Regions from separate parts of the Paraburkholderia sp. BCC1876 genome, predicted to be linked through region 1. Evidence: predicted binding sites of a transcription regulator. Region 1 holds the regulator's gene; each other region holds the start of a gene.
What was found. Region 1 encodes HrcA, which represses chaperone genes, less so after heat shock. Its sites were predicted from a motif close to TTAGCACTCNNNNNNNNNGAGTGCTAA; they were not measured.

Region 1 (10,090 bases):
TGGCTTCGATCGCGGCCTTGTCGCTCGAACCGCTCTTCAGCGTTTCTTCGAGGTCCTTCAGCGCGGCTTCGATCGTGTCCTTCTCACCCGCGTCCAGCTTGTCGCCGTACTCGGTGAGCGCCTTCTTCGTGCTGTGGACCAGCGCGTCGCCCTGGTTGCGGGCATCGGCCAGCTCACGCAGCTTGTGATCTTCTTCGGCGTTGGCTTCCGCGTCCTTCACCATCTTTTCGATTTCGGCTTCGGACAAACCCGAGTTTGCCTTGATCGTGATGCGGTTTTCCTTGCCGGTCGCCTTGTCTTTCGCGCCGACGTGCAGAATGCCGTTCGCGTCAATGTCGAAGCTCACTTCGATCTGCGGCGTGCCGCGCGGTGCCGGCGGAATGCCTTCGAGGTTGAACTCGCCCAGCAGCTTGTTGCCGGCTGCCATTTCGCGTTCGCCCTGGAACACCTTGATCGTCACGGCGCCCTGATTGTCGTCAGCCGTCGAGTAGACCTGTGCGTGCTTGGTCGGGATCGTGGTGTTCTTGTTGATCATCTTCGTCATCACGCCGCCGAGCGTTTCGATGCCGAGCGACAGCGGGGTCACGTCGAGCAGCAGAACGTCCTTGCGGTCACCCGACAGAACCTGACCTTGAATCGCGGCGCCAACGGCCACGGCTTCGTCCGGGTTCACGTCACGGCGCGGTTCCTTGCCAAAGAATTCCTTAACCTTGTCCTGCACCTTCGGCATACGCGTCATACCACCGACGAGGATCACGTCGTCGATCTCGCCGACCTTCACGCCTGCATCCTTGATCGCCGTGCGGCACGGTTCGATGGTGCGTTCGATCAGTTCTTCAACCAGCGCTTCCAGCTTGGCGCGCGTGATTTTCAGGTTCAAGTGCTTCGGACCCGACGCGTCGGCCGTGATGTACGGCAGGTTGATTTCGGTCTGCTGGCTCGACGACAGTTCGATCTTCGCCTTTTCAGCCGATTCCTTCAGGCGTTGCAGCGCGAGCACGTCTTTCGACAGATCGACACCCTGTTCCTTCTTGAACTCGCCGATGATGTAATCGATGATGCGCTGGTCGAAGTCTTCGCCGCCCAGGAACGTATCGCCGTTCGTGGACAGCACTTCGAACTGCATTTCACCGTCGACATCTGCGATTTCGATGATCGACACGTCGAACGTACCGCCGCCCAGGTCATACACCGCGATCTTGCGGTCGCCCTTTTCGGCCTTGTCCAGACCGAATGCCAGCGCGGCTGCGGTCGGTTCGTTGATGATGCGCTTGACTTCCAGACCGGCGATGCGGCCTGCGTCTTTGGTTGCCTGACGCTGGCTGTCGTTGAAGTACGCGGGAACCGTGATCACCGCTTCGGTGACCGGCTCGCCGAGGTAGTCTTCAGCGGTCTTCTTCATCTTGCGCAGCGTTTCCGCGGAAATTTGCGGCGGTGCCAGCTTCTGGTCACGCACTTCGATCCATGCGTCGCCGTTGTCGGCCTTCATGATCTTGTACGGCATCAGCGCGATATCTTTCTGCACTTCTTTTTCTTCGAAGCGGCGGCCGATCAGGCGCTTGACCGCGTACAGCGTGTTTCTCGGGTTCGTGACCGACTGACGCTTCGCAGGCGCGCCGACGAGAATCTCGCCGTCTTCCATGTAAGCGATGATCGACGGCGTGGTGCGCGCACCTTCCGAGTTTTCGATCACCTTAACCGTATTGCCTTCCATGATCGCCACGCACGAGTTGGTCGTGCCGAGGTCGATGCCGATGATTTTGCCCATTTTTACTATTCTCCTGACTTTGATCGCTGCGGAAAGCGCCTTGTTTGCCATCTGGCGGTAAGGCGATCCGCTCTCAATTCCTACCTGCACTCAACATAAGTGCGTCCGCATCGTTTTCAAGACCTCTTTTACGATGCGGTCTTTAATTTTTTTCAATCGGTCGAACTTTTTCCGCTTGTTTTACTGCTTTTTGCGACGCCGAGCAGTGAAGCAGGAAGCGCCCGCCCGGATCGCGGTGTTCGTAGACGTTGCTGCGAAACCATCTGGGACCGGGGGCGCGGATCGCGTCCGACTGCGGCCGGCCCCGCGTCGAACGAGTCGGCGCTGCGCTCCCGCATGTCGAAGACGACGAACGCGTAGCCGACGGGACGGTTGGCCATGGCGGTGCCAGCCCAGCTTGGCGGCGGAAAACCGACCTGAAAACGGCAGAAAGCAGCAGCGGCGTTTACTTCGGCGCCGCGACGGTCACGAGCGCCGGACGCAGCACGCGGTCGGCGATCACGAAACCTTTTTGCAGCACTGCCACGACGGTGTTCGGCTCCTGATCGGCCGGCACCATCGAAATCGCCTGGTGGCGATGCGGGTCGAACTTCTCGCCGACCGGATTCAGGGCGACCACACGGCCCTTCTCCAGCGCGCCGTTCAACTGACGCAGCGTCAGTTCGACGCCTTCACGCACCTTTTGCAGATCGTCGGACGAGTGGGCAACGGCCGCTTCGAGGCTGTCCACCACCGGCAGCAAATGCTCGGCGAAGCTCTCGATCGCGAACTTATGCGCCTTGGTCACGTCTTCCTGCGCGCGACGACGCACGTTTTCGGTCTCGGCTTTCGCCCGCAGGAAGCTCTCCTGCAGGTCGGCGATCCTGGCGTGCGCTTCAGCCAGCGCGGCCTGCTCGAGGCTTGCCGGCGTCTCGGTCGTAGCGCCTGCGGCCGCTTCCTGCTGGGCTGCTGCGGCCTCGGCGGCCTGGCGCTCGGCTTCGTCCGCGGGCGTGGGATTCTGGCTCGTCGGGTTCTCTTGCGTATTTTCCATGTCGCTGAAAGTCGTAAAAAAGTAAAAACCAACGGTGGCGGCAGCGCGCAAAAGCAGGCGCAATTTGTGCGTTGCAAAATAGCGACAGACTAGCTGACGCACCACCGCATAACGAAACGGCAGATGGGGCCGGAAAGACCCGTTTCAAGCGGGTCTCGCGGAACTTTTCGCACCACGGACGGGCGGCGGAAATGCCTGGTTACAACCATTATTGCGACGCAATCAGATTGAGATTGAGTGCGACCAACAAGTGGCCTATGCTCCACTAAAGCGTCGGAAAAGACACGTTAACCCTAATCTGACGTAAGCCTTACCGACATTTTGCAATTTCCCACCTGATCCGCCTGTTTCCGTCCTGAATTCTTCCCAAGGGGAGTACCGTGAAACTGACCTTCGCAATCTCGGTGGTCGCATTGGTACTGATTTTGGGCACCACGACCATCTGCATGTCCGGGGCTGTCAACGATCACACTACCGAATACGGCGGTGTGCACGCGACCATGGAACAACTGTTCAACCCCCACCTGAAAGTTTGTCGATAGTGCGCCTGTCGCGTTTGGTCGGCCGGCCGTGCAATGCGGCCGCCGGCTCGCGATACGTTTTGCGCCGTTCCTGCTCGACCTGCCGCTTCACCCTGCTTTCCTCTGTTTCCGCATAAAGCGTCTGCGCGACGCTTGCCGGGCCACGCACGTCGCATAGGCCCAGCACTTTTACCTGCCAGACGATCCGCTCGATTTCGATCTCGACCAGATCGCCGACGCGCACGTCTTTCGCCGGTTTCACATTGGCGCCGCCAATGCGCACATGGCCTTTCTCGACGGCATCGGCGGCGAGCGAGCGCGTCTTGAAGAAGCGCGCCGCCCAAAGCCATTTGTCGATGCGTAGCTTCGCGCCCGTTTCGGTCGAAATCTGGTAGTTCATCGCCTGTTCAAGCCCCTGTCGAATGCGGCACTGGCAGCGCCTGGACCGGCCAGCCTTGCAGATTCTGCGCGACGATTTCGCCGAGCGCGGCAATCCACGCCGGCGACGCGTTCACACAGGCAATCCGATGAAACTCCTTGCCGCCGGCGTGCAGGAATTCGTCGCGCACTTCCATGCCGATTTCTTCAATCGTTTCAAGGCAGTCGGCGGTAAAGCCCGGGCAAAAAACATCGGCGCGGCGCACGCCCGCCGCGCCCAGTTCCTTCAACGTAGGCGCCGTGTACGGCTGCAACCATTCGGCTTTGCCGAAGCGCGACTGGAACGTGATGCGGCACTCCACCGACGTCAGTTCCAACGCCTGCATGAGCAGCGCGCCGGTCTGCTGGCATTGCTCATGGTAGGGGTCGCCGAGATCCATGGTGCGCTTGGGCACGCCGTGAAAACTCAACACCAGCTTGTCGCCGGCCGCGAAGTCGGGCCGGCCGTGCTGATGCCAGTACTGATGCACCTGGGCGGCCAGCGCTGAAATGTACGCGGGATGGTCCGCGTACTGACGCACCGTGCGGATTTCCGGCTGATTGCGCATGCGCTTGAGCGCTGAAAAGGCGTCGTCGAAAGCGGTGGCCGTGGTCGACGACGAGTATTGCGGATACATGGGCACCAGCAGCACACGCTCGGCGCCCGCCAGCTTCAACTGATTAAGCATGGCCGGAATGCCCGGCGTGCCGTAACGCATCGCGTAGTCGACCAGCACCGTGTAGTCATTCAGTTGCAGCAGATGGCGCAAGCCTTCCACCTGCTTCTCGGTATAGACGCGTAGCGGCGAGCCCTCCGGCATCCAGACCGCGGCGTACTTTTTCGCCGACGCCGGACTGCGAAACGGCAAGATCAGCAAGCGCAAAATGATCTGCCACAACAGAGACGGAATTTCGACCACGCGAGGATCGGACAGAAACTGCGCGAGATAGCGGCGGACCGCACGCGGCGTCGGCGCGTCGGGCGTGCCGAGATTGATCAGCAGTACGGCGACACGGTGTGACGTGGCGTTCTGTGAGGGCCGCTCGAGGTCGAAGCGCATAGGCAGCAGAGGTAACCGCTTGAGGCGGAGAGTCGATTCAGGTGGGTTTCATTATAGCGGCGCGGTCTGGCGACCGGTCCGCCGTACACCCCTGGCCATTCGGCCAATTGGCAAGCCGCGCGCCGTCGCGCATGATGACCGGACGTGAAATGAGCGCGTGAGTTGCCGCCGCTGGGCAGCCCGCTATTGCTGGCTGAGGGTCAGGGAAAGCAGGCGCGCGGTGATATCCACGATCGGAATCACGCGGTTGTACGCCATGCGGGTCGGGCCGATCACGCCGAGCGTGCCGACGATCTTGCCGTTCACTTCGTACGGCGCGGTGACCACGCTCATTTCCTCGATCGGCACGAGATTCGATTCGCCACCAATGAAAATCTGCACGCCCGCCGCGTGGCTCGACACGTCGAGTAACTGAAGGAGACTGGTCTTTTGATCGAACACATCGAACAGCTTGCGCAGGCGCGCCATGTCGGACGAAAGGTCGGCGACCTCCAACAGATTGCGTTCGCCGGAAATCAGCACGTTCTCGCCAGTGTCGGACTCTTCGGTGCTGGCCGTGACGGCGGCGTGCATCAGCGTCGTCATGTCGCCGCGCAGTTCGTCGATTTCCTCGCGCAGGCGGCGGCGCACGTCGTCGAACGAGAGGCCGGCGAAATGCGCGTTGATGTAATTCGACGCTTCCACCAGTTGCGACGGCGAAAAGTCGCGCTGCGTCGCCATGATGCGGTTTTGCACGTCGCCTTCCGGCGTCACGATGATCAGCAGAATGCGTTTGTCGGACAAACGCATGAACTCGATCTGCTTGAACACGTGGCTGCGCCGCGGCGTGAGCACCACGCCGGCGAACTGCGACAGATTGGACAGCACGCTGGCCGCCGCGGCGACGATCTTCTGCGGCTCACCCGCCTGCAGCGTAGTCTTGACGGCGCGCATCACGGCTTCTTCGTCCGCGGCGGACTCGACGGTCAGCATCGTATCCACGAAGAGGCGATAGCCGCGTGGCGTAGGAATACGGCCGGCGGAGGTATGCGGACTGATCACGAGCCCCAGGTCCTCGAGATCGGACATCACGTTGCGGATCGTCGCCGGGCTCAGTTCGAGGCCGGAGTAACGTGACAACGTGCGCGAGCCGACCGGCTGACCTTCGGCGATGTAGCGCTCGATCAGCGTTTTGAGGAGGGTTTGTGCGCGAGGATCTAGCATGACGGAAAATTTTAGCTTAATGACACGACTACCGCGAGCGCTAACGGCGCTCACCGTTGACGAATGCGCCACGGCTCGCCCGGGCGCCACTTTGTCTTCGATCCGCTGCGTGAGCCGGCACGTGGCCCGACGTTCGGACCGCCGCCTCGACAACGGCGCGCCGTGGCACTCTAACCGGCACGCATGTCATCAACGCTTCACCATTCTAACGATAATCGCGAGGTACGCCGTCAGCCCACCCGCGCCGCCCCGCTACCGGGTCTGTCAGCGGTTCTTTTCAGGCCCCACCTATGGTGTAATGCCGGCATGCAAGTGACCAGCCAGTTCAAGACCGTCGCGCTCGTCGGGCGCAACAATACGCCGGGCATCGTCGAGCCCTTGACCGCGCTCGCCTCGTGCATCGCAAAGCGCGGCTTCGAGGTCGTGTTCGAAGCCGACACTGCCGCCGAGATCGGCGTCACCGACTATCCGGCGCTACGTCCCGCCGAGATCGGCGCGCGCGCCGACGTGGCCGTCGTCCTGGGCGGCGACGGCACCATGCTCGGCATCGGCCGCCAGCTCGCGCCGTACCGCACGCCGCTGATCGGCATCAATCACGGCCGGCTCGGCTTCATTACCGACATTCCGATCTCCGACATGCGCGAGATCGTGCCGCAAATGCTCGCGGGCAATTTCGAACGTGAAGAGCGCGTGCTGCTTGAGGCGCGCATCATGCGCAACGGCAACCCGATCTATCACGCGCTGGCCTTCAACGACGTGGTGGTCAATCGCAGCGGCTTTTCGGGCATGGCGGAACTGCATGTCTCGGTCGACGGGCGCTTCATGTACAACCAGCGCTCGGACGGCCTGATCGTCGCCACGCCGACCGGCTCGACCGCTTACGCGCTCTCCTCTCAAGGGCCGATCCTGCATCCGCAATTGGGCGGCATCGTGCTGGTGCCGATCGCGCCGCACGCGCTGTCCAACCGGCCGATCGTGCTGCCGGACGACTCGAAGGTGAGCATCCAGATCGTGTCCGGCCGCGAGGTCAACGTGAACTTCGACATGCAGTCGTTCACGTCGCTGGAATTGAGCGACACGATCGAAGTGCGCCGCTCGCGCCATACGGTGCCTATGCTGCATCCCGTCGGCTACAGCTACTTCGCGACGCTGCGCAAGAAGCTGCACTGGAACGAATACCCGTCGCACGAAGAAGACACCAAGCCCTGAGCCGCGAGCAGCCCCTGGAACGCAACGCCGCCGCTGCCAAACTCTGAATTTCAAGCTCACCAGACCACCTCCATGCTGCGCCACCTCTCGATACGCGACTTCGTCATCGTCGCCGCGCTCGATCTCGAATTCGACAGCGGCTTTACTGTTTTCTCCGGCGAAACCGGCGCCGGCAAGTCGATCCTGATCGACGCGCTGGCGCTCGCGCTCGGCGCCCGCGCCGATGCGAACGTCGTGCGCACCGGCGAGAGCCGCGCCGACATCACCGCGGAGTTCGAGATTCACGCGCAGGTCGAACAGTGGCTCGAGCAGCAGGCGTTCGGCGCGGCCGCCGACGACGGCCAGCACGGCGGCACCGTGATGCTGCGGCGCGTGGTGGACCGCAACGGCCGCACGCGAGCGTTCATCAACGGTACTGCGGCCACGCTCACGCAGTTACGCGAGCTCGGCGAGATGCTGGTGGACATTCACGGCCAGCACGCACACCAGTTGCTGATGCGCCCGGACGCGCAGCGCGAACTGTTCGACACGCACGCCGGCCTGACCGACACCGCGGCAACCGTCACGCGCGCCTGGCGCACGTGGCGCGAGAAGGTGCAAGCCGTCGAGCATGCGCAAACGCGCGACCGCGAATTGCAGTTGGAGCGCGAGCGTCTCGCGTGGCAGCTCACCGAACTGGACAAGCTCGCGCCGCAGCCAGGCGAATGGGAAGAGGTCAACAGCGAGCACCGCCGGCTGTCGCACTCGGCAAATCTGATCGACGGTGTGCAAGGTGCGCTCGGCGCGCTGTCCGAATCGGACGAGGCGATGATCACGCATCTGGCGTCGATCGTCTCCAAGGTACGCGACCTGGCCGAGATCGATCCGGCGTTGAACGACGTGCTCGCCGCGCTCGAACCCGCCGAGATCCAGTTGCAGGAAGCCGCGTATTCGCTGAGCCATTACGCGCAAAAGCTCGAACTCGATCCGGACCGGCTGGCGCAGGTCGAAAAGCGCCTCGACGCGTTGCATTCGGCGGCCCGCAAATTCCGCCTGAAACCGGAAACGTTGCCTGAAGAACACGAGGCACGGCGCGCGCAACTGGCCGCGCTCGACGCCGCCGCGGATCTCGACAGCCTGCACGCCGCCGAAGCCAAGGCCAAAGAAACCTTCCTCGCCGAAGCGAAAAAACTGTCGAAAGCACGCACCAAAGCCGGCAAGGCCTTGGGCGCGGCGGTCACCACCGGCATGCAGGAACTGTCGATGAAAGGCGGCACCTTCGAAGTCGGCCTGGTGCCATTGCCGGAAGGCGGCGCCAATGGACTCGAACAGGTTGAATTCCGTGTGGCCGGTCATGCGGGCGTACCGTTGCGGCCACTCGCCAAAGTCGCCTCAGGCGGCGAACTGGCGCGGATCAGCCTGGCGTTGGCCGTGATCGCCAGCGCGGCCAGCCCGACACCCACGCTGATTTTCGACGAAGTGGATACGGGCATTGGCGGTGGCGTCGCCGAAGTGGTCGGACGCTTGCTGCATCAGCTCGGGCAAGCGCGCCAGGTGCTCTGCGTGACCCACCTGCCGCAAGTCGCGGCACGCGGCGACCATCATTTCCAGGTCGCGAAAGCGGGCAACGGCAAGGGCGGCACGGTGAGCAGCGTCACATCCCTCGACAAGGCGAGCCGTGTAGAGGAAGTCGCGCGCATGCTCGGCGGTCTGGAGATCACGCCGACCACCCGCAAGCACGCGAAGGAAATGCTGGCGGCTTAATACCGAACGCCGGGCGCGGGGCGCGGTCAAGGCCGCCGGCCGCCTCACCCAAACACCCGCTCCCACAACCCCAGCACCGCCTCCCGCTCCGTCTCCACCAGCGCCGGCACGACGCGCGCCTTCTCCATCCCGTCCAGCCGCAGCTTGTGCTGCAATTTGCGATAAGTGCGATAGGCCGCGCCGACCGTCTCCGCTTCCGCCTCGCTCATCAAACCGAAGCGCGACACTTCTCGCAGCAACGCGATGTTGCCGGTATTGCGGATCAGTTCGGGATCGCTCGCCGCGTGCAGCAGCACCCAGTACTGCACGGTGAACTCGATATCGACCATACCGCCGCGATCGTGCTTCAGGTCGAACAGCGCCGTATGGTTCGGGTGCCCCGCCTCGACGCGCTCGCGCATCTCGACGATCTCCTTGGCAAGCGGCGCGGCTTCGCGCGGCGTGGTCAGCACCTGTTCGCGGATCGCCTCGAATTTCGCGCCGATCTCGGCATCGCCCGCGCAGTAACGCGCGCGGGTCAGCGCCTGGTGTTCCCAGACCCATGCGGTATTGGCCGCGTCGCCCTCGCGTAGCTGGTAGCGGCGGAACGCGTCGAGATCCGTGACGAGCAGGCCCGATTCGCCATTCGGCCGCAAGCGCAAGTCGACGTCGAACAGCGTGCCCGCACCGGTCGCGGTCGTCAGCCAGGTAATCAGACGGCGTGTGTAGGTGGAGTAAATCTCGGCGGCGGCATCGTCGGCGTCGTCGTAGAGGAAGATCACGTCGAGGTCCGACGCGTAGCCCAGTTCCTTGCCGCCCAGCTTGCCGTACGCGATCACCGCGAAGCGCGGCACCTCGCGGTGACGCTTCGGCAGTTGCTTCCATACTGCTTCGAGCGTGACGTCGAGCACCGCGTCGGCGAGTTCGGACAACCGGTCGCTCACATGCTCGACGCTCAGCTTGCCGGCCAGATCGATCAGCAGGATGCGGAACACCTCGGCCTGGTGCGCGTGGCGCAGCAGGTCCATCTGTTGCTCGACGCCGTCCGAGGCGGCGAGCCGCAAGCGCAGCGTGCGCTTGAACTCGGGCCAGTCGAACGGGCTGTTGATCGCTTCGTCGTCGAGTAGTTCGTCGAGCAGTTGCGGATGGCGAATCAGAT
Region 2 (10,090 bases), on a different contig from region 1:
CCTGCCCGCGAGCGTCGAAGCGGCGACGCCGAACGTGTTCGCCGATCAGATCGAATGGATGCACCGCAATCTCGGCTATCGCGACAGCATCGTGTTGTCGGTGCATCCGCATAACGATCGCGGCACGGCGGTAGCCGCGGCGGAGCTGGCGCTGATGGCGGGCGCGGACCGCGTCGAAGGATGTCTGTTCGGCAACGGCGAGCGCACCGGCAATCTGGATCTCGTCACGCTCGCGATGAATCTCGACGCGCAAGGCCTCGATTCAGGTCTGGATTTCTCGGATATCGATGCGGTGCGGCGTGTCGTCGAGCGCTGTAACCAGCTTCCGGTGCATCAGCGGCATCCGTATGCGGGCGTGGCGGCGATGCAGGTGAAGGCACAGCGAGGCGATAGCGTCACGGGCGAGGAAACCGTGACCGAGGAAGAAACCCTGACCCATGGGGCTGGTGTCGGGGTGGGACAAAGCGGCGCAGGTCAGCAACGCATTGCCGCGTGAGATTGGCACGCTAGGTGAGGTGAGATGAGGCGCTGAAACCCACGCGCCCTCGCCTCTCAAGGCCGCGCGCTCACAAGGCGCAACCGGCCGTGAAAAATAAAGCGTGAGCCCACAAGGCTCACTCGATTGCACAACGGGTCGCCTGCCACGCGATCAACCGCCATTGCCCGTCTTCCTGCGTATGAATGGCCGTGTAGGCAATCGGAAACAACAGCGCGCCGTTATTCGCTTCCATCTCGATCAACGCACGGCCGGTCACGACGCAGGTCTCGCGGCCGACCGGCAGGACCTCTTGCGACTGCACCTCGATCTGCCGGTAACGCCGCCGCCCGGCGGTGATTCCGTCGATGAACTGCCGCTTCGTTTCCCGCTTGCCGTTCGTATGGACATAGCTGACGTTATCCGCGAGCAGCGCGTCGAGCGAGGGCCCGTCGCCGTCGACCATCGCACGAAAGCGCTCTCGCTCGAGCCCGCGAATCGCTTCGATCATCTTTGCCACCATCGCTCAGCCCCTCGCACCGGTGAGCCGAACGTGGCCACCGTCGTCAGAAGTTATATTGCAGATATAGCTGGTGGAAATTTATACCAGGATTCGGCTCTTTGATACCACCGTTGGAAACATGCTGGAAACGGTAGCCCGCCTGGTACTGCTGGTGGCTGCCGAACTGCAGGCCCACGCCCGCCATGTCGGCGAACTGGAACGCGGTGCCGAGCGTGAACTTCTCGGACAGCCGCGGACTCGACAGCAGCCGGATGCCCGCGCCCAGTTCGGCGTACGGACGCAGCGACCCGCTTCCCTTGATGAAGCGGATGATCGGCGTCACACCGACTTCGCCGATGTTGTCGTGCACATTGCCTTCGTTGGTGTGCCACCAGGCCACGTGCGCTTCGCCGATCAGCGAGAAATGCCAGTCGCCGATCTGCCACCAGGTCAGATTCGGATCCCAGACGAAGCCGAGATCGAGTTTCTTGACGTGCCGGTCGCCGAGACCGCCGGCGATCTGCACGCCGAACTGGTCGGCCGAAGCCGCCGCCGAAGCGCCGATCAACAACGCCGCACACGCGGCTTTTAGCGCCAGACCACGCAACACATCGTTCTTATTGTTCATCTAACACCCGATCTCCGCCGAACGTTAAAGAATCTGCAACCGTTCCCTTATTCTAAAGACAAAGTCGGATCGATGGATCGTATGAAGAAACCTAAGTTTTCACAATTAGTCACTTCAAAATCAGCAAAAATCGGTCAGTTATAAGAGTGAAGGTGAATTGTCAGGTAAGTTATACGACTCGAGCATGGCCTGCGCGGGAAGCGTATCATGGCTATTGAAATCCAAATTTCAATAGGGATTTACGGAACTTGGATGTCCCTACGGCCTCTAAGTATTAGCACTCGGGAAATCAGAGTGCTAACATCCAACGCTGGAGTCGTTTACCTGAATACGCTTTTGTCTGATTCCAAAGGAGTTTTCCACGTGAGCCATGCAATGACCCTTCCGAGTACTCTGAGCCCGTCGGCGGCTAAGGCCGCTTCGGCAGGTGCACTGGCGCTCTCGCATTCCTCGCTGCTGCCCGGTCAACTGGGCAATATCGACGCCTACATCCAGGCCGTTAATCGGATTCCGATGCTGACGCCGGCGGAAGAACGCCAGTTCGCCACCGAATTTCGCGAGCAGGACAACCTCGAGTCCGCGCGCCGTATGGTGCTGTCGCACTTGCGGTTGGTCGTGTCGATCGCGCGCAATTATCTCGGTTACGGCCTGCCGCACGCCGACCTGATCCAGGAAGGCAATATCGGCCTGATGAAGGCCGTGAAGCGCTTCGACCCGGAGCAGAACGTGCGCCTCGTGTCGTACGCCATGCACTGGATCAAGGCTGAGATCCACGAATACATTCTGCGCAACTGGCGGATGGTGAAGGTCGCCACCACCAAGGCGCAACGCAAGCTGTTCTTCAACCTGCGCAGCCACAAGCAGGGACTGGGCGCGTTCACGCCGGACCAGATCGACGATCTGGCCAAAGAGCTGAACGTGAAGCGCGAAGAAGTCTCCGAAATGGAAACGCGTTTGTCGGGCGGCGATATCGCGCTCGAAGGCCAGGTTGAAGACGGTGAAGAAGCGTACGCGCCGATCGCCTATCTGGCCGACTCGCATAGCGAACCGACCGCCGTGCTGGCTTCGCGCCAGCGCGACAAGCTGCAAAGCGACGGTATCGCGAGCGCGCTGGACGCACTGGACGCCCGCAGCCGCCGCATCATCGAGGCACGCTGGCTGAAGGTGGAAGACGACGGTTCGGGCGGCTCGACGCTGCACGAACTCGCCGACGAGTTCGGCGTATCGGCGGAACGGATTCGCCAGATCGAAGCCAGCGCCATGAAGAAGATGCGCGGCGCGCTGACCGAATATGCGTAAGGCTTAAAACCTTCGCAAAAAAGGCACACCGCCAGGCCAACGCCAACTGGCCGCAAAGCCCCGCCCTCGCAAAACGGCGGGGCTTTTTTTCGTCCGCGCGGCGACGCCTTCACTGCGCTCAACCCCTTTCGTGGCCTTGCCCACCCGGCATACGTTTTCTTGACGTAACACAAACCAGATAGCAATACTGTTCAGACGGGGCGAGCCTAGCGACCCAATGCCGCAGCGCTTAAATGATGCGCATAGGGTTCTGCTCCTAGAATCGGGATGCACTCGCCAGACCGCTCGAAGCGGCCTGGATCCAGCCGGACTCACCGGCGTGAAGTCGCCTTCGACCGATCATGACCATAGCCCTCAAACGCAACAGCCGCCCCCGCTCGAACCTGCGCAAACGGTTCGACCGCTGGGTGCGCGGTCCGACGTTGGCGCGGGACATCGCCATCGTCCTCGCCATCAAATTTGCACTGCTGATGGCGCTCAAATACGCATTTTTCAATCATCCGCAGGCGGAGCATATGTCGCTGCCGCCTGAACAAGTCGCGCAGATGCTGCTGTCCGTGCCTGCCTCGCATTCGTCCCAAGGTGATCAACATGCCCGTTAGCGAAGTCGTAGAACTATCGCGCCTCCAGTTCGCCATCACGGCGCTTTATCACTTTCTGTTCGTGCCGCTCACGCTCGGCCTGTCGTGGCTGCTCGTCATCATGGAATCCGTCTATGTGATGACCGGCAAGCAGATCTACAAGGACATGACCCAGTTCTGGGGCAAGCTGTTCGGGATCAACTTCGCGATGGGTGTGACCACCGGGCTCACGCTGGAATTCCAGTTCGGCACCAACTGGTCGTACTACTCGCATTACGTCGGCGATATTTTCGGCGTGCCGCTCGCCGTTGAAGGCCTGATGGCGTTCTTCCTGGAATCGACCTTTGTGGGTCTGTTCTTCTTCGGCTGGAAACGGCTCTCGAAAGTGCAGCACGTCATGGTCACGTTCCTCGTCGCGCTCGGCTCGAATCTGTCCGCGTTGTGGATTCTGGTGGCCAACGGCTGGATGAACAATCCGGTCGGCGCCACCTTCAACTACCAGACCATGCGGATGGAGCTCGACAGCATTTTCTCCGTGCTGTTCAACCCGGTCGCGCAGGTGAAGTTCGTGCACACCGTGTCGGCCGGTTATGTGACAGCGTCGATGTTCGTGCTCGGCGTGTCGTCGTGGTATCTGCTCAAGCGCCGCGACACCGAGTTCGCGCTGCGCTCGTTCGCGATTGCCGCCGGCTTTGGTCTGGCATCGACGCTGTGCGTGATCGTGCTCGGTGACGAGTCCGGCTATCGCACCGGTGAAGTCCAGCAGGTGAAACTGGCCGCGATCGAATCCGAATGGGACACCGCGCCGGCACCGGCACCGTTCACGATCATCGGTATTCCGAATCAGAAGGAAGAACGCACGGACTACGCGATCCGGATTCCGTACGCGCTCGGCCTGATCGCCACCCGTTCGGTCGATGAACCCGTGGTCGGCCTGAAAGACCTGATGGCGCAAAACGAAGTGCGCATCAAGAACGGCATGCTGGCCTACGCCGCGCTGCAAAAGCTCAAGCAGGGCGACGCCACCGACGAAGCCAAAGCCGCCTTCGACGCGCACAAGAAAGACCTCGGCTACGGCCTGATGCTCAAGCAGTTCACCGCGAACGTCACCGACGCCACACCGGACCAGATCGTCCAGGCGGCGAAGAAGACGATTCCGCCGGTCGCCCCCGTGTTCTTCTCGTTCCGTCTGATGGTGGGCCTCGGCATCCTGTTCCTTGCAACCTTCGTGACGGCGTTCTGGTTCTGCGCGCAACGCTCGTTGCTGCTGGAAAAGCGTCGCTGGTTTCTGCGCTGGGCCGTGTGGGCGATTCCGTTGCCGTGGCTCGCGGCCGAGTTCGGCTGGATCGTCGCGGAAGTGGGCCGTCAACCGTGGACGATTGCCGGCATCTTGCCGACCAACCTGTCCGTGTCGAGCCTGACGCCGACCGATCTGTATCTGAGCATCGGCGGCTTCGTGGTGTTCTACACCGTGCTGTTCATCATCGAAATCATGCTGATGTTCAAGTACGCGCGCCTGGGACCGTCGTCGCTGCATACGGGCCGCTACCACCACGAACTGGAACAGCCGCTGAATCAGCCGCTGCCGACCAACACGGCCGCCTGATGCGCCGCCACTGAGCATCAAGGGAAAAGATCATCATGGATTACGCAACCCTCAAACTGATCTGGTGGGTGCTGATCGGCGTGCTGCTGATCGGCTTCGCGCTCACCGACGGCTTCGACATGGGCGCGGCGATTCTGCTGCCGTTCATCGCGAAGACCGACGCCGAACGACGCATTGTCGTGAACACGGTCGGCGCGACGTGGGAAGGCAACCAGGTGTGGTTCATCACGGCCGGCGGCGCGATGTTCGCGGCATGGCCGCTGGTGTACGCCGCCTCGTTCTCGGGCTTCTACTTCGCGATGTTGCTGGTGCTGTTCTCGCTGTTCTTCCGGCCGGTCGGCTTCGACTACCGCAGCAAACGCGAAGACCCGCGCTGGCGCAGTGCGTGGGACTGGGCGCTGTTCGTCGGCGGCTTCGTGCCTTCGCTGGTGATCGGCGTCGCGTTCGGCAACCTGCTGCAAGGCGTGCCGTTCTCGTTCGATACCGACCTGCGCGTCACCTATCACGGCGGCTTCTTCGCGCTGCTCAATCCGTTCGCGGTGTTGTGCGGGCTGGTGAGCGTGTCGATGCTGGCGGCCCATGGCGCGGCCTTCGTGAAGATGAAGTCGGACGGCGTGGTGGCCGAGCGGGCCTCGCTCGCGCTGCGGATCGCGTCGCTGGTGGGCGTGGTGCTGTTCCTGATTGCCGGTGTGTTGATCGCGACGGTGATCGGTGGCTATCAGGTGATCGACGCGCCGCCGCTCGATTCCGTCGCTAACCCGCTGATGAAGAACGTGATCGGCGCGCCTGGGTTGTGGCTCACCAACTACGCGAACTATCCGTGGATGGTCGCCGCGCCGGTGGCGGGTCTGGTGGGCGGTGTGCTGGCTTTGCTGCTGGCGCGCTCGCGGTTCGAGAAGAGCGCGTTTCTGGCGACCTCGCTGATGATCATCGGCGTGATTCTGACGGCGGGCTTTTCGATGTTCCCGTTCATCATGCCTTCGTCGCTCGACGGTCGCAGCAGTCTCACCGTGTGGGATTCGACGTCGAGCCGCATGACGCTGCAGATCATGCTGGTGGCCGTCATCATCTTCCTGCCGCTGATTCTGATCTACACCAGTTGGGTGTATCGCGTGATGCGCGGCAAGGTGACCGCCGCCGCACTCGAAGAAAACCAGCATTCGATGTATTGACCGGCACTACGCTTTTAATGGGAGTTTGTGATGTGGTATTTCAGTTGGCTGCTTGGGATCGGCGTGGCGTTGGCGTTCGGCATCATCAATGTGATGTGGCTGGAGTCGCGCAAGCCGGTGGAAGCCAAGGTTAAGACGCGCTGAGGCGATGTGGACCGGCTGCGATGAAGCCGGTCGGTTAACGCAAAAACGGCACCTTGAAGAAACTCAAGGTGCCGTTTTTTATTGCTGCGTGCTGCGTCGGCTTGAGTCGGGACGGCGCGAGCCGCCCCACTCCGTTACGACGCAGTTACGCCATCACCGCATCACGCCGGCAAAGGCGAAGCAGCGCCGCCATTTGACGACATACGCGTCGCCAGCACCGCCGCATAGCGCTGCGCCGAATCGCCCACTACGATATGGAACGTATCCGCCGAGATCCATGCCGTATCGAGCGTAGCGAGCCGCTGACGATCCACCGCCGACGGATCGCGCACGACCACACGCAAACGCGTTGCCGCGACCGCATCCAGCGACACCACGTTGCCCGCGCCGCCAAACACGGCGAGCCAGCGCAGCGGATCCGGGTCGAGCGGACCACCGTGCCCACCCGCAACCGCCGCAGCAGCCACCGGCGCAGCAGCAGGCGCAACACTCGCCGCCCTCACCGCCTCACCACCACCCTGCGCGATCACCGTACGAATTTCATCCGCGATGATGTCCGCTTCCGGCCCGATGATCACCTGCACATTGCCCGAACCGCGCTTGAGCACACCACGCGCGCCGATCGTCTTCAGATCGTTCTCGGAGACCAGATTCGAATCGACCACCGACAAACGCAAACGTGTCGTGCAAGCATCCACGTTCGACAGATTCGCCGCGCCACCCAGCGCCGCGATATACCGCTGCGCACGCGGCACTGCCGCACCGGCCACCGGCGAAACGAAACCGCCGGCCTCGAACGATCCGACCTGCTCGTCAGCGGCAGCGGGTTCGCGACCCGGCGTCGCCATGTTGAACTTGCGGATGAAGAAGCGGAACAGCCCGTAATACACCACCGAATACACGATACCGATCGGAATCGCCATCCAGCCCTTCGTCGACAGGCCGTAGTTCAGCACGTAGTCGATCGCGCCGGCCGAGAACGTGAAGCCGAGGTGAATGCCGAGCGCCGAGCAGATCGCAAGCGACAAGCCGGTCAACAGCGCGTGAATCACATACAGCACCGGCGCGAGGAACATGAAGCTGAATTCGATCGGCTCGGTCACGCCCGTCAGGAACGAGGTCAGCGCCATCGAGAACAGCAAGCCGCCAACCATCGCACGGCGTTCCTTCGGCGCTTCATGGAACATGGCCAGACACGCGGCCGGCAGACCGAACATCATGATCGGGAAGAAGCCCGTCATGAACGTTCCGGCCGTCGGGTCGCCGGCGAAGAAGCGATGCAGGTCGCCCGTCACCGCAACGCCGCCCGGCGGCGTGAACGTGCCGAACACGAACCACGTCAGCGAGTTGAGGATGTGATGCAGACCCGTGACCAGCAGCAGACGGTTCAGCACGCCGAACACGAACGCGCCGAGCGCACCCGCGGTGGTCAGCCAATGGCCGGCCGTATCGATCACGGCTTGCACCGGTTGCCACACGTACCCGAACGCTATGCCGAGCACCAGGCAGACCAGCCCCGTGACAATCGGCACGAAGCGTTTCCCTCCGAAGAACGCGAGGTAATCGGGCAGCTTGATGTCCTTGTACTTGTTGTACAACAAGCCCGCGACAACACCCGCGATGATCCCCGACAACACGCCCATGTTGAGCTTGTCGTTGATGTCCTTCATCACCGCGACTTCGATCAGATAACCGATCGCGCCCGCGAGACCCGCCACACCGTTGTTGTCTTTCGCGAACCCGACCGCCACGCCGATTGCGAACAGCAGCGGCAGGTTGTCGAAAATCGCGCCGCCGGCGTCGGCGATCATCTTGATGTTGAACACATCGGGTTGGCCGAGGCGCAGCAGCAGGCCGGCAACCGGCAGCACCGCAATCGGCAGCATCAGCGCGCGTCCCAGGCGCTGAATCTTCAGAAACGGATTCCCATCCATCGATACCTCCAATCCTTAGTCTCGTGGTCGACTGTTTGTCGTTGAATTTTCTAGCTACACGTCATCGTTGTGCGAAGCTGGCTGCGGACTATGTAGTGCTCAGTCCAGCGGCCAGGTTTCGCGGCTTACTGCTCTTACCGCCTGTGCCGATTCGAGCGCCAAGGCATCCTGGGCGCGCTGGCGACACAACTGATAATCGAGATTGCGCACGCGCGCTTTGATGCCCGGCACCGACACCGGATCGACCGACAGTTCGGTCACGCCGAGGCCGACCAGCAGCGGCATCGCCACCGGATCGCCCGCCAGCGCGCCGCACACGCCGACCCACTTGCCGTGCTTCGCCGCGCCTTCTACCGTGGCCGCGATCAGGCGCAACACGGCCGGATGCAAGCCGTCGGCTTGCGCGGCGAGGTCGGCCTGGCAGCGGTCCATTGCGAGCGTGTACTGCGTCAGATCGTTGGTGCCGATCGACAGAAAATCCGCGTACTGCGACAGTTGATCGGCCAACAACGCCGCCGACGGCACTTCGATCATTACGCCCACTTCGATCGGCTCCGTGCGGCCCAGCTCGCGGGCGAATTCGTCGATACGTTTGCGGATGCGGATCAACTCGCCGGCGTCGGTCACCATCGGCAGCAGAATGCGTACGGCGCCGAGCGGCTGCACAGCCAGCAGACCGCGCAACTGATCGTCGAGCAGATCCGGGCGCACTTGCGCGAGGCGAATGCCGCGCAGGCCGAGCGCCGGATTCGGTTCGGGTGGCAGCGTCAGGTAATCGACTTCCTTGTCGGCGCCGACGTCGAGCGTGCGAATGATCGCGGTGCGGCCGCTCAACGCGTCGACGATCGACTGATAGCTCTGCCGATGTTCGTCCGTGGTCGGTGCCGCCGCGCGGTGAATGAACAGCAGTTCGGTGCGCAACAGGCCGACGGAATCGGCGCCGTTGTCGACGGCGATCTTGGCGTCGTCGAGCGTGGCGATGTTCGCGGCTACTTCGATCGCGCGACCGTCGGCGGTCACGGCGGCTTGCTGCGACGTGCGGCGGTTCACTTCACGCACGTTAGCGAGGCGGCTGCGTTCCGTGCGAGCACGTTCCACATCGACTTCGGTCGGCGCGAATTCCAGACGGCCGGTGGTCGCGTTCACCACGACTTGCGTGCCTTCGGGAATCGCGTGCAAGGCATCGCCGACTGCGACGAGCGCGGGAATCCCGGCCTGACGCGCGAGAATCGCCGCGTGCGAGGTCGCCCCGCCGCGTGCCATCACCAGTGCCGTGACGCGCGAGCGATCCAGCGTCGACAGATCCGACGGCGTGAATTCTTCCGCCGCGAGCACGGCTTCTTCCGGCAGCACACGTGCCGCCGCGTTCGTATAACCCAGCGCACGCAGCACGCGCTTTTCAATGTCGCGCAGATCGGCGGCACGTTCGGCGAGCAACGCGTCTTCAATATTCGACAGGATCGCGATCTGCGCGCGAATCGCATCGCGCCACGCAAAACCGGCGCTCTTGCCGAGGCTGATCAGATCGCGCGCCGCGTCGAGCAGCGTCGGATCTTCGAGCAACACGCGATGCACCGCGAAAATTCCCGCCTCACCGACCGCGCCGCGTTGCGACGCATCGCGCACCGTCGTGCCGAGGTCCGCGTCGACGGTGGCAATCGCCTTGTCGAGCAAACGGCTTTCCGCCGCCGACGTGCCGTTCGCCTTCTCCGGCGGATCGATGTCCGCGTCGTCCCAGCGCACCAGCTT
Region 3 (10,090 bases), 180 kb from region 1:
CGGGCCGCCGCTTCGCGCCGCACGCTGACTGCTCGGCTAGCGCGCGAACCGGTGACAGGACAATGACAGATTACCGCTGCGGCAGGACACCCACGGCGCGCTCGATGACAATGCGCGCCGCCGGATCGCAACCTCAGATCTGGACCATCTCGAAGTCTTCCTTGCGCGCGCCACATTCCGGGCAAGTCCAGTTAATGGGAACGTCCGCCCAGCGGGTGCCCGGCGCAATGCCTTCGTCCGGCAAGCCGGCTTCTTCGTCGTAAATCCAGCCGCAAATCAGGCACATCCAGCTTTGATATTCCATTCTTGTGTCGCGCAGTAGAGTCCGTGGAAACGGGAGCCATGATGGTACCGTGTTGCCGCCCCAATGCCTAGCAATCAGAAACGCGCAAGCGTAGCGCGCGGCAGCCTTTGCTTATGCCGTTTGCGTCGGCTCAAGAACGCTGTAGCGGCGGCTTGCCGCACGGGTGCTGGCGCTCACACGCGACCACGCGCGCAGGCGTGCGAAAAAACGCCCTCGCGACGGTTTAGGCCGCATAATTGAGCCGATAGCGCACGGTCCGCGCCCAAATTTAGCTCCTTTTTGCAAATTTTCATGCCCAGCGACACACCTCCGATCGTCCTCACCTTCGGCCTCTCCGATCCCACCGGCGGCTCCGGCCTGCAGGCCGACCTGATGACCCTTGCCAGCATGGGCTGTCATGGCGTCTCCGTGCTCACGGGCTACACCGTGCGCGACTCGGCCAGTTGCGACGAAGTCACCGGACTCGACCCTGAAGTCGTCGCGACTCAAGCGCGGATGCTGCTGGAAGACATGCCGATTGCGGCGTTCAAGGTCGGCGCCTGCACGCGCGCGGAAGTGGTGAGCGCGATTGCCGAAGTCGTCGCCGATTACGACGACATTCCGCTGATTCTCGCCCCCGACTTCACGCTCGACGACGAGCACGTGCTCGCCGCCGACGAACTGCGCGAAGCGATCGCCGACCTGCTCGCGCCGCAAACCACGCTGCTGGTTGCGGACGCAACCACGCTGCTCGCGCTGGCCCAGCCCGACGGCGACGCCGAATCGCCAACGTTGGACGCGGCGATCTCGCATCTGCTGTCGCAAGGCTGCGAATACATTCTGTCGACGGAAACCGGCACGCACCGGCACGTGAATACGCTGTTCAGCGAAGACGGCCAGTTGCGCCAGGACACGTGGGACCGAGGCAGCCATCGGATCATGGGGTTGACGGACACGCTGGGCGCGGCGATCGCCGCGTTGCTGGCCAACGGGCAAGACCCCGCCGAGGCGGTGCGCGAGGCGCAGGAGTATCTATATCAGGCGGTGCGCAATGCGTTCCGGCCGGGCATGGGCGCGTATCTGCCGGATCGTTTCTTCTGGGCCCGCAGCAGCGACGATGAAACGCCGCCGACTGCCGGCAAAGGTGCAACGCCGGGCGAAGCACGGCATTAAACGCTGGCGCCGGCGCTGACGTTTATCGCTGTCGAGATGCGTTAGCCACGGTAGCGCGCTGCGCGCTGTGTCATCACTAGAAGAAGCCCGCATTCGTGCGGGCTTTTCTTTTTCCGCGCTTATCGCATTGACATTCAACACCCTCGCCCCAAAAGCAAAAACCCGCATTTCTGCGGGTTTTTGCTTTTGGGAAGCACGCCTCGCAGCGCGCCTCCCCATGTGTTCCAACCGAGCCTCTGACGAGGCCCAATCGAAATTACATGTCCATGCCCATACCGCCCATGCCGCCGGGCATACCGCCGCCCATCGGAGCATCTTCCTTCGGCAGTTCGCAAACAGCTGCGTCGGTCGTCAGCAGGAGACCTGCCACCGATGCTGCGTTTTGCAGAGCCGTGCGCGTGACCTTCGTCGGGTCCACGACACCGGCGTCAACCAGGTCGACGTACTCGCCGGTTGCTGCGTTGTAGCCGTAGTTGCCCGTGCCAGCTGCAACAGCTGCCACCACGACGCTGGCTTCTTCGCCACCGTTCGTGACGATCTGACGCAGCGGTTCTTCCATTGCGCGCAGAACGATCTTGATACCTGCGTCCTGATCGGCGTTCAAGCCCTTCAGGCCGGCGATAGCCGTGCGAGCGCGGATCAGCGCCACACCGCCACCAGCAACGATGCCTTCTTCCACAGCTGCGCGCGTTGCGTGCAGTGCGTCTTCGACACGTGCCTTCTTTTCCTTCATTTCGACTTCGGTCGCAGCGCCGACCTTGATCACTGCAACACCGCCTGCCAGCTTGGCAACGCGCTCTTGCAGCTTTTCACGGTCGTAGTCCGACGTAGCTTCTTCGATTTGCGTGCGAACCTGCTTCACACGTGCTTCGATGTTTGCACCTTCGCCAGCGCCGTCGATGATCGTGGTGTTTTCCTTACCCACTTCGATGCGCTTCGCTTGACCCAGTTCAGCCAGCGTTGCCTTTTCGAGCGTCAAACCGGTTTCTTCAGCGATAACTTGACCGCCGGTCAGGATCGCGATGTCTTCCAGCATGGCCTTACGACGATCGCCGAAGCCCGGAGCCTTCACAGCAACCGTCTTCAGGATGCCGCGGATGTTGTTGACCACCAGCGTTGCCAGTGCTTCGCCTTCGACGTCTTCTGCGATGATCAGCAGCGGACGGCCAGCCTTGGCGACTTGTTCCAGTACCGGCAGCAGGTCACGAATGTTCGAGACCTTCTTGTCGTGCAGCAGCACGAACGGGTTTTCCAGAACGGCGACCTGCTTGTCCGGGTTGTTGATGAAGTACGGCGACAGATAGCCGCGGTCGAATTGCATACCTTCGACAACGTCCAGCTCGTCTTGCAGCGACTTGCCGTCTTCAACCGTGATCACGCCTTCCTTGCCGACCTTGTCCATGGCTTCAGCGATACGATCGCCGATCGACGAGTCGCTGTTAGCCGAAATCGAACCGACTTGCGCGATTTCCTTGTTGGTCGTGCACGGCTTGCTGATCTTGCGCAGTTCTTCGATTGCAGCCGTGACAGCCTTGTCGATACCGCGCTTCAGGTCCATCGGGTTCATGCCCGATGCAACGTACTTCATGCCTTCGCGGACGATCGACTGAGCCAGAACCGTTGCGGTCGTGGTGCCGTCACCTGCGTTGTCGCTGGTCTTGGAAGCGACTTCCTTGACCATTTGCGCGCCCATGTTCTGGAGCTTGTCTTTCAGTTCGATCTCTTTCGCGACCGAGACACCATCTTTCGTGACCGTCGGGCCGCCGAAGCTGCGTTCCAGGACCACATTGCGGCCCTTCGGACCCAGCGTGACCTTCACAGCGTTCGCGAGGATGTTCACGCCTTCAACCATCTTGGCACGGGCGGAATCACCGAATACGACGTCTTTAGCTGCCATCTTCTAACTCCTTGAATTCTTTGGGATATGACTTATGACCGGGAAAAGTAGCGACCAGCGCTTACTTCTGCACCACGGCCATGATGTCTTCTTCGCGCATCACGAGCAGTTCGTTGCCGTCGACCTTGACGGTCTGGCCTGCGTACTTGCCGAACAGGACGCGGTCGCCAACCTTCACGTCGAGCGCGATTTGTGCGCCCTTGTCGTCACGCTTGCCCGGGCCGACTGCCAGAATTTCGCCTTGATCCGGCTTTTCTGCTGCGGCTTCGGGGATCACGATGCCCGACGCAGTCTTGGTTTCTTGATCCAGACGTTTGACGATCACGCGATCATGCAAAGGACGAAGGTTCATACATACTCCTCTCTTGATTGAGACTGAAGAACGCTGAGAAAACCCGGCTGGCGGAGCCAACCGGCGATGTTGTTAGCACTCTCGTGCAGCGAGTGCTAATTATATGGACGGGTGGTGACAAATTCAAGAAGGGATGGGATGTCGAGCTTCACTTAAGTTTGAACCTTGCTCACTCAAGTTCGGACCCGTGACGGGTGTCCGGGCCGTGATGGCAAAAATTCACCATGACAAACAGTGACTTACCCTCTGAACGGCTGCGCCGTGGAGCCGCGCACGCCGGTAGGACCCGGGGGCATGCCCGGCAATAAAGCCCCTGTAAATCGGGAGATCGGCGTTCGACTAAGGGTAAACCTCGAAATAGATCACGCTTCCTGCCCACGCTCGGGGCGAAGAAATCTTCGGCGCCACGTCCGCGCCGCCTCAGCCACCTTCGATCCAGCGCGTGCCCGACGCCTTGAGATGGCTGCGAATCGCCGACTGCGCGGCTAACGGATCACGGTCTTCCAGCGCGCGATAAATCGCCTCGTGCTCCACCAGCGCCGCCGCCCAGGTCTGGCTCGTCTCCGCGTGACCGCTAAGGCGCGCTGAAATCGGGCTATGCCTCTCGTCGAACAGTTCGGCCACCATCCGAACCAGCACCGAGTTGCCACTCATCTCGGCAATGCACACATGGAACGCGCGATCATGGTCGAGCGGCGAGCGCCCCTCGTCGACGTTCGCGCGCATCGCGTCCAGGGTCTCGCGCAAACGGGCCAGACTGTCAGGCGTAATCAGCGCCGTGGCCAACACAATGACCGCCCCCTCCAGCACCGCGCGGGCTTGCATGAGCTCAGACGGGCTCTCGCCCAATCCTGCGATTGCGCTGACGGGGCGATCCGCTGCGCGGCAAACGTAGACGCCCGAGCCTTGGCGAATTTCAACCGAGCCGAAAATCTCGAGCGCGATCAATGCCTCTCGCAACGACGGCCGCGACACCCCCAGTTGCTGCGCAAGATCGCGCTCGGGGGGCAAACGCGAGCCCGGCGCGAATCCGCCTGACTGAATCAGCGAGCGGATCTGATCCGCGATGTGCTGGTACAAGCGCTTGGTCTCGACCTGCCTGAGCTGCGTGTTCGTCAATTTCCTCTCCAAACGCGTTGGCCGCGCAAGGCACATATGCCGTTAATTGGTCGGGCCAATTTAATTTCTAAACTTTGAAGAAATTATAAACTAAGCCGTCGCCTCGCAGGCATCTAGCTCTATACAGGCATAAATTACGTCCATTTTTTAAATATTTCGACCAACCAAACCCATCCAAAGATCTCCAAATCTGATCGACACCGAATAAGTGGCTTGACCAATTTGCGATCCCTACCTATGATCGATTGCATGCTGACCGGCTGCGTTTGCGGTCGGTCTCAGCGCAGATCCGCCAGGAACCTAAAGTCGTCCCCGCCCCGCGGAGTGACGAACAGGAGACAGACTTGCTGGAATTTCCAAGCCAGCCCGTTCAGCGCCGCACCCTGTCGGCGCGGGCGGACTCGGGTCATGCCAATCGTTTCGAGCCCGGACCGGGCGAGCACCGCGCGTCCACCGCCGCGACACCGTCCACCCCAGCGAGTGGATCGCTCGCGAACCTGACACCCGGCGCCGCGAACGCTCCCGACAAGGCCGAATTGCTCCGGCTGACTCACGTCACCAAGCGGTTCCCCGGCGTGCTCGCGCTCGACGCCGTCAGTTTCGATCTGCGGCGTGGCGAGGTCCACGCGGTCTGCGGCGAGAACGGCGCGGGCAAGTCGACGCTGATGAAAATCATCAGCGGCCAGTACCCGCCCGACGAGGGCATCCTCCTCTACAAAGGCAGCGAGCGGCACTTCACGTCGTCGCTGGAGGCACAGGCCGCAGGCATCGCCATCATTCACCAGGAGCTGAACCTGGTGCCGCACCTCTCGGTGGCCGAGAACATCTTTCTGGCACGCGAGCCGCGCCGCGGGATCTTCGTCGATCGCGTGCGTCTGCGCGCCGACGCTCAACGTTGCCTCGACCGGCTTGGCGTCGATATCGCGCCGGGGAGGCTGGTACGCACGCTATCCGTCGCGCAACGGCAGATGGTGGAAATCGCCAAGGCGCTCTCGCTCGACGCCGAAGTGCTGATCATGGACGAGCCGACTTCGTCGCTCACGGAATCGGAAACAAGCCAGCTCTTCCGAATCATTCACGAACTGAAGCGCGTTGGCGTGGGCATCATCTATATCTCGCACCGGCTCGATGAAATGACCGGCATCGTGGATCGGGTCACCGTGATGCGCGACGGACGCTACGTCTCGACCGACGTGTTTCAGGACACCACGATCCATCAGATCGTCGCGCGCATGGTCGGCCGTTCGCTCGAAGACAAGTTTCCGCCGCGCACGTCGACGCCGGCCGACAACGTACTGCTCAGCGTCGACCGACTGACGCGCACGAACGTGTTCGGCCCCGTCAGTTTCGCTCTGCGGCGCGGCGAGATTCTTGGCTTCGCGGGTTTGATGGGCGCCGGCCGAACCGAAGTCGCCCGCGCGATCTTCGGCGCCGATCCGCTCGATGGCGGCACGGTATATCTCGGCGACGAGCCCCTCGCGATCCGCTCGCCGGTCGACGCGATCCGTCACGGCATTGCGTATCTGTCCGAGGACCGCAAGGCCAATGGTCTGTCGATCAATATGCCGGTCGCCAGCAACATCACGCTCGCGCACATGGACGCGGTATCGAACCGCTTCGGCTTTATCCGCTTCGCGGAAGAAGCCGCGGTGGCGCAGCGCTATATCGACCAACTGGGCATCCGCACCCCGGGCGTCAGACAGATCGCCCGCAACCTCTCAGGCGGCAACCAGCAGAAGGTCGTCATCAGCAAGTGGCTGTTCCGCGAGTCGCGCGTGCTGTTCTTCGACGAACCCACGCGCGGTATCGACGTCGGCGCCAAATACGCGATCTACGAATTACTCGACGGGCTCGCCGCACAGGGTATCGGTGTGGTGATGATCAGCTCGGAATTACCCGAAATACTTGGCATGACCGATCGGGTCGCCGTCTTCCACGAGGGCGAGCTCGTGACCATTCTCAACACCCGTCAGACGAGTCAGGAAGAAATCATGCACTACGCCTCGGGTCGCATGGTCGACCCGCACACGTCGGGTTCATCGGGAGACGCGCAATGAGCACGGTCACGCGCCCTTCGCCGTCCCTCGCCAATGAACGGCGCAAAGATCTGATCCAGAAGTTCGCCGCGTTCGGCAGCCTGATCGTCATGATCGTGGTCTTTTCCTCTACCAGCGAAGCATTCCATACGGTCGACAACGCCATGACCGTCGCGCTGCAGGTGACCTCGATCGCCTATCTCGGCGTTGCCGCGACCTGCGTGATCATCACCGGCGGGATCGATCTTTCGGTCGGCTCGGTACTCGCGCTTTCCGGCGTGGTCGCGGCCCTCGCGGTCAAGGCGGGCCTGCCTGTCACGCTCAGCATGCTGGTCGGCATCGTTGTCGGTGCGCTGTGCGGCGTGGTCAACGGCTTGTGTGTGACGCGCATGCGCCTGCCGCCATTCATCGCCACGCTCGGCATGATGCTGGTGGCGCGCGGCCTCGCCCTGCAAATCACGGGCGCGCGCCCCGTGTCGGGACTCGGTGAAGCATTCGGCGTGCTCGGCAACGGCTCACTTTTCCGGATCGAAACGATCGGTGCGGACGGGTTCCCGGATGTGACGTTTCCCGGCATCCCCTATCCGGTTCTGCTGATGGTCGTGATCGCCGTCGCGGTGTCGATCATGCTGAGCCGCACGACGCTCGGCCGTCATATCTATGCCGTCGGTTCGAACGCGGAGGCCGCGCGGCTGTCCGGCGTCAACGTCGCGCGCGTGACCCTGTTCACGTATGTGCTGTCCGGTGCGCTCGCGGGCGTCACGGGCTGCGTGCTGATGTCGCGTCTGCTGACCGCACAGCCGAACGAAGGCGTGATGTACGAGCTCGATGCAATCGCGAGCGCCGTGATCGGCGGCACCTCGCTGATGGGGGGTGTCGGCACGATCTCCGGCACGGCCATCGGCGCCTTCGTGATCGGCATTCTGCGCAACGGTCTGAACATGAATGGGGTGTCCAGCTTCATTCAGCAAATCATCATCGGCCTGGTCATTCTGGGCACTGTCTGGATCGACCAGCTTCGCAATCGCCGGTGACCTCCATCGGCGCGCCGGCCGACAGGTTCCGCCGCGCCGAGACGTCCATGTACGACAACAACTCTCCCCAGGAGTAGAGACATGCGCACATTTCAACTGAGCCTGCTGGCCGCCACGCTGGCGCTGGCAACCGGACTCGCCCACGCCGCCGGCGGCGAAATCGCGGTCATCGTCAAGACCTCGAGTTCCAACTACTGGCAAAACGTCCAGAAAGGCGCCGCCGCGGCGATAGGCGACGCAAAAGGCTACACGATGACATTCCAGGGTCCCGCGACCGAGACGGCGATTGCCGACGAAGTCAACATGGTCGAGAACGCCGTGAATCGCAAGGTCGCCGGCATCGTGCTGGCACCGTCCGATCCCGATGCCCTGGTGCCTGCCGTCAAGAAAGCCTGGGAGGCGCATATTCCGGTCGTGATCATTGACTCGGCATTGGCCGACTCCGGCAAGCAGTATTACCAGTCGTTCCTGTCGACCGATAACAAGAAAGCCGGCGAGCTATGCGCGAAGGCATTGATCGACCGGATCGGCCAGACCGGCAAGATTGCGATCATGTCGTACGTTGCGGGTGCGGGCTCGGAGATCGGCCGGGTCGGCGGCTTCCGCGACTATCTGAAGGCGCATTCCCAACTTCAGGTGGTTGGACCGTTCTATTCGAACTCGCAGATGGCGACCGCGCTGAACCAGACCACCGACACGCTCACCGCCAATCCGGATCTCAAAGGCATTTTCGGCGCGAATGAACCGACCGCGGTCGGCATGGGCCGCGCGCTCGAGCAGTCGGGCAAGGCCGGCAAAGTGATCGCGATCGGCTTCGACGGCAATCAGGACCTGCAAGGCTTCGTCAAGGACGGCACGCTCGCCGCCACCGCCGTACAGGGCTCGTATCAGATGGGCGATCTCGGCGTGAAAACGGTGATCAGCCTGATCGAGAAAAAGCCTGTGCCGAAGGACCGCGACACGGGCGTTGTGATCGTGACGAAAGACAACATCGACCAGCCGGTTGCAAAGAACGTGCTGTATTGACGTGCCTGAACGGCCAGACAAGGATTGCTATGCTTACGGTGATATGCGAGACGCCCGGCACACTACGCGCCGAACAACGAACGAAGCCCGAGCCGCTCGACAACGAGGTGCTGGTGCGCGTAAAACGCGTCGGCGTGTGCGGAACCGACCTGCATATTTTTACCGGCAATCAGCCGTATCTGGCTTATCCGCGCGTGATGGGCCACGAGTTGTCCGGTCTCGTCGAACAGGCGCCGGTGGGTAGCGGACTGGTGGCTGGCGATCCGGTCTACGTGATGCCCTACCTGTCGTGCGGGCAATGCATTGCATGCCGACGCGGCAAAACCAATTGCTGCATGAACATTCAGGTGCTCGGCGTGCATCGCGACGGCGCGTTCACCGAATACCTGAGCGTACCCGCGCAGTTCGTTCACAAGGCCGAAGGCATCACGCTCGATCAGGCGGCCATGGTCGAATTCCTGGCGATCGGCGCGCACGCGGTCCGGCGCGCCGACGTGAAAGAAGGCGAGCGCGTGCTCGTGGTGGGGGCGGGCCCGATCGGCATGGCGGTGCTCACGTTTTCGACGCTTCGCGGCGCAACGGTGACGGCACTCGACACGCGCGCCGATCGCCTCGACTTCTGCGTGCAGCAACTCGGCGCCGCCGCCGCGGTGCAGATCGGGCAGGACGACAAGCCGCAACTTTCCGCGCTCACGGACGGTGATTTCTTCGACGTCGTGTTCGATGCAACAGGCAACCCCAAGGCGATGGAACGCGGCTTCGAATTCATCGCGCACGGGGGGCGATATGTGCTGGTGTCGATCGTAGCCGACACCATCACCTTCTCCGATCCCGAGTTTCACAAACGCGAGGCCACCCTGCTCGGCAGCCGCAACGCCACCGCCGAGGATTTCGACACGGTGGTCAAGGCCATGCGAGCCGGTTTGATTCCAGACCGCGCGCTCAATACCCACCGGCTCGCGCTCGCCGATGTGCCCGCCAGGTTCGCTACGCTGCTCGACCCGGCGGGCGGCGTCGTGAAAGCCATCGTGGAATGCTAGGCATGGGTGATGTCGATGCAGGCTCCGGCATGCTGTCCAGGCCTTTGACCCAGCCGATCCTGCAATTCGGCACGAGCCGATTCCTGCAGGCGCATGTCGACCTGTTTATCTCGCAGGCGCTCGAGTCGGG

Region 2: rpoH (RNA polymerase sigma factor RpoH) is a predicted target of HrcA. The motif match lies at 1,880-1,906, and genes of this name have one in related genera.
Region 3: groES (co-chaperone GroES) is a predicted target of HrcA. The motif match lies at 3,778-3,804, and genes of this name have one in related genera.

The regions. Positions count from the first base shown of each region.
Region 1 covers NZ_CADFGI010000007.1:311,763-321,852, forward strand. The annotation lists gene dnaK (molecular chaperone DnaK) at 1-1,768, opposite strand, end outside; partial or broken gene HWY05_RS38410 (thioredoxin) at 1,974-2,148, opposite strand; gene grpE (nucleotide exchange factor GrpE) at 2,214-2,798, opposite strand; gene HWY05_RS25280 (RNA-binding S4 domain-containing protein) at 3,312-3,719, opposite strand; gene hemH (ferrochelatase) at 3,727-4,797, opposite strand; gene hrcA (heat-inducible transcriptional repressor HrcA) at 4,981-6,000, opposite strand; gene HWY05_RS25295 (NAD kinase) at 6,307-7,209, shown strand; gene recN (DNA repair protein RecN) at 7,282-8,952, shown strand; gene glnE (bifunctional [glutamate--ammonia ligase]-adenylyl-L-tyrosine phosphorylase/[glutamate--ammonia-ligase] adenylyltransferase) at 8,997-10,090, opposite strand, start outside.
Region 2 covers NZ_CADFGI010000004.1:702,529-712,618, reverse strand. The annotation lists partial or broken gene HWY05_RS18580 (2-isopropylmalate synthase) at 1-352, shown strand, start outside; gene HWY05_RS18575 (nuclear transport factor 2 family protein) at 615-998, opposite strand; gene HWY05_RS18570 (acyloxyacyl hydrolase) at 1,042-1,605, opposite strand; gene rpoH (RNA polymerase sigma factor RpoH) at 1,969-2,904, shown strand; gene cydP (cytochrome oxidase putative small subunit CydP) at 3,246-3,506, shown strand; gene HWY05_RS18555 (cytochrome ubiquinol oxidase subunit I) at 3,496-5,091, shown strand; gene cydB (cytochrome d ubiquinol oxidase subunit II) at 5,127-6,263, shown strand; gene cydX (cytochrome bd-I oxidase subunit CydX) at 6,294-6,407, shown strand; gene nagE (N-acetylglucosamine-specific PTS transporter subunit IIBC) at 6,569-8,341, opposite strand; gene ptsP (phosphoenolpyruvate--protein phosphotransferase) at 8,441-10,090, opposite strand, start outside.
Region 3 covers NZ_CADFGI010000007.1:136,122-146,211, forward strand. The annotation lists gene HWY05_RS24500 (rubredoxin) at 134-304, opposite strand; gene HWY05_RS24505 (hydroxymethylpyrimidine/phosphomethylpyrimidine kinase) at 596-1,456, shown strand; gene groL (chaperonin GroEL) at 1,713-3,353, opposite strand; gene groES (co-chaperone GroES) at 3,415-3,705, opposite strand; gene HWY05_RS24520 (FadR/GntR family transcriptional regulator) at 4,126-4,824, opposite strand; gene HWY05_RS24525 (sugar ABC transporter ATP-binding protein) at 5,322-6,881, shown strand; gene HWY05_RS24530 (ABC transporter permease) at 6,878-7,894, shown strand; gene HWY05_RS24535 (ABC transporter substrate-binding protein) at 7,976-8,920, shown strand; gene HWY05_RS24540 (zinc-binding alcohol dehydrogenase family protein) at 8,950-9,960, shown strand; gene HWY05_RS24545 (mannitol dehydrogenase family protein) at 10,005-10,090, shown strand, end outside.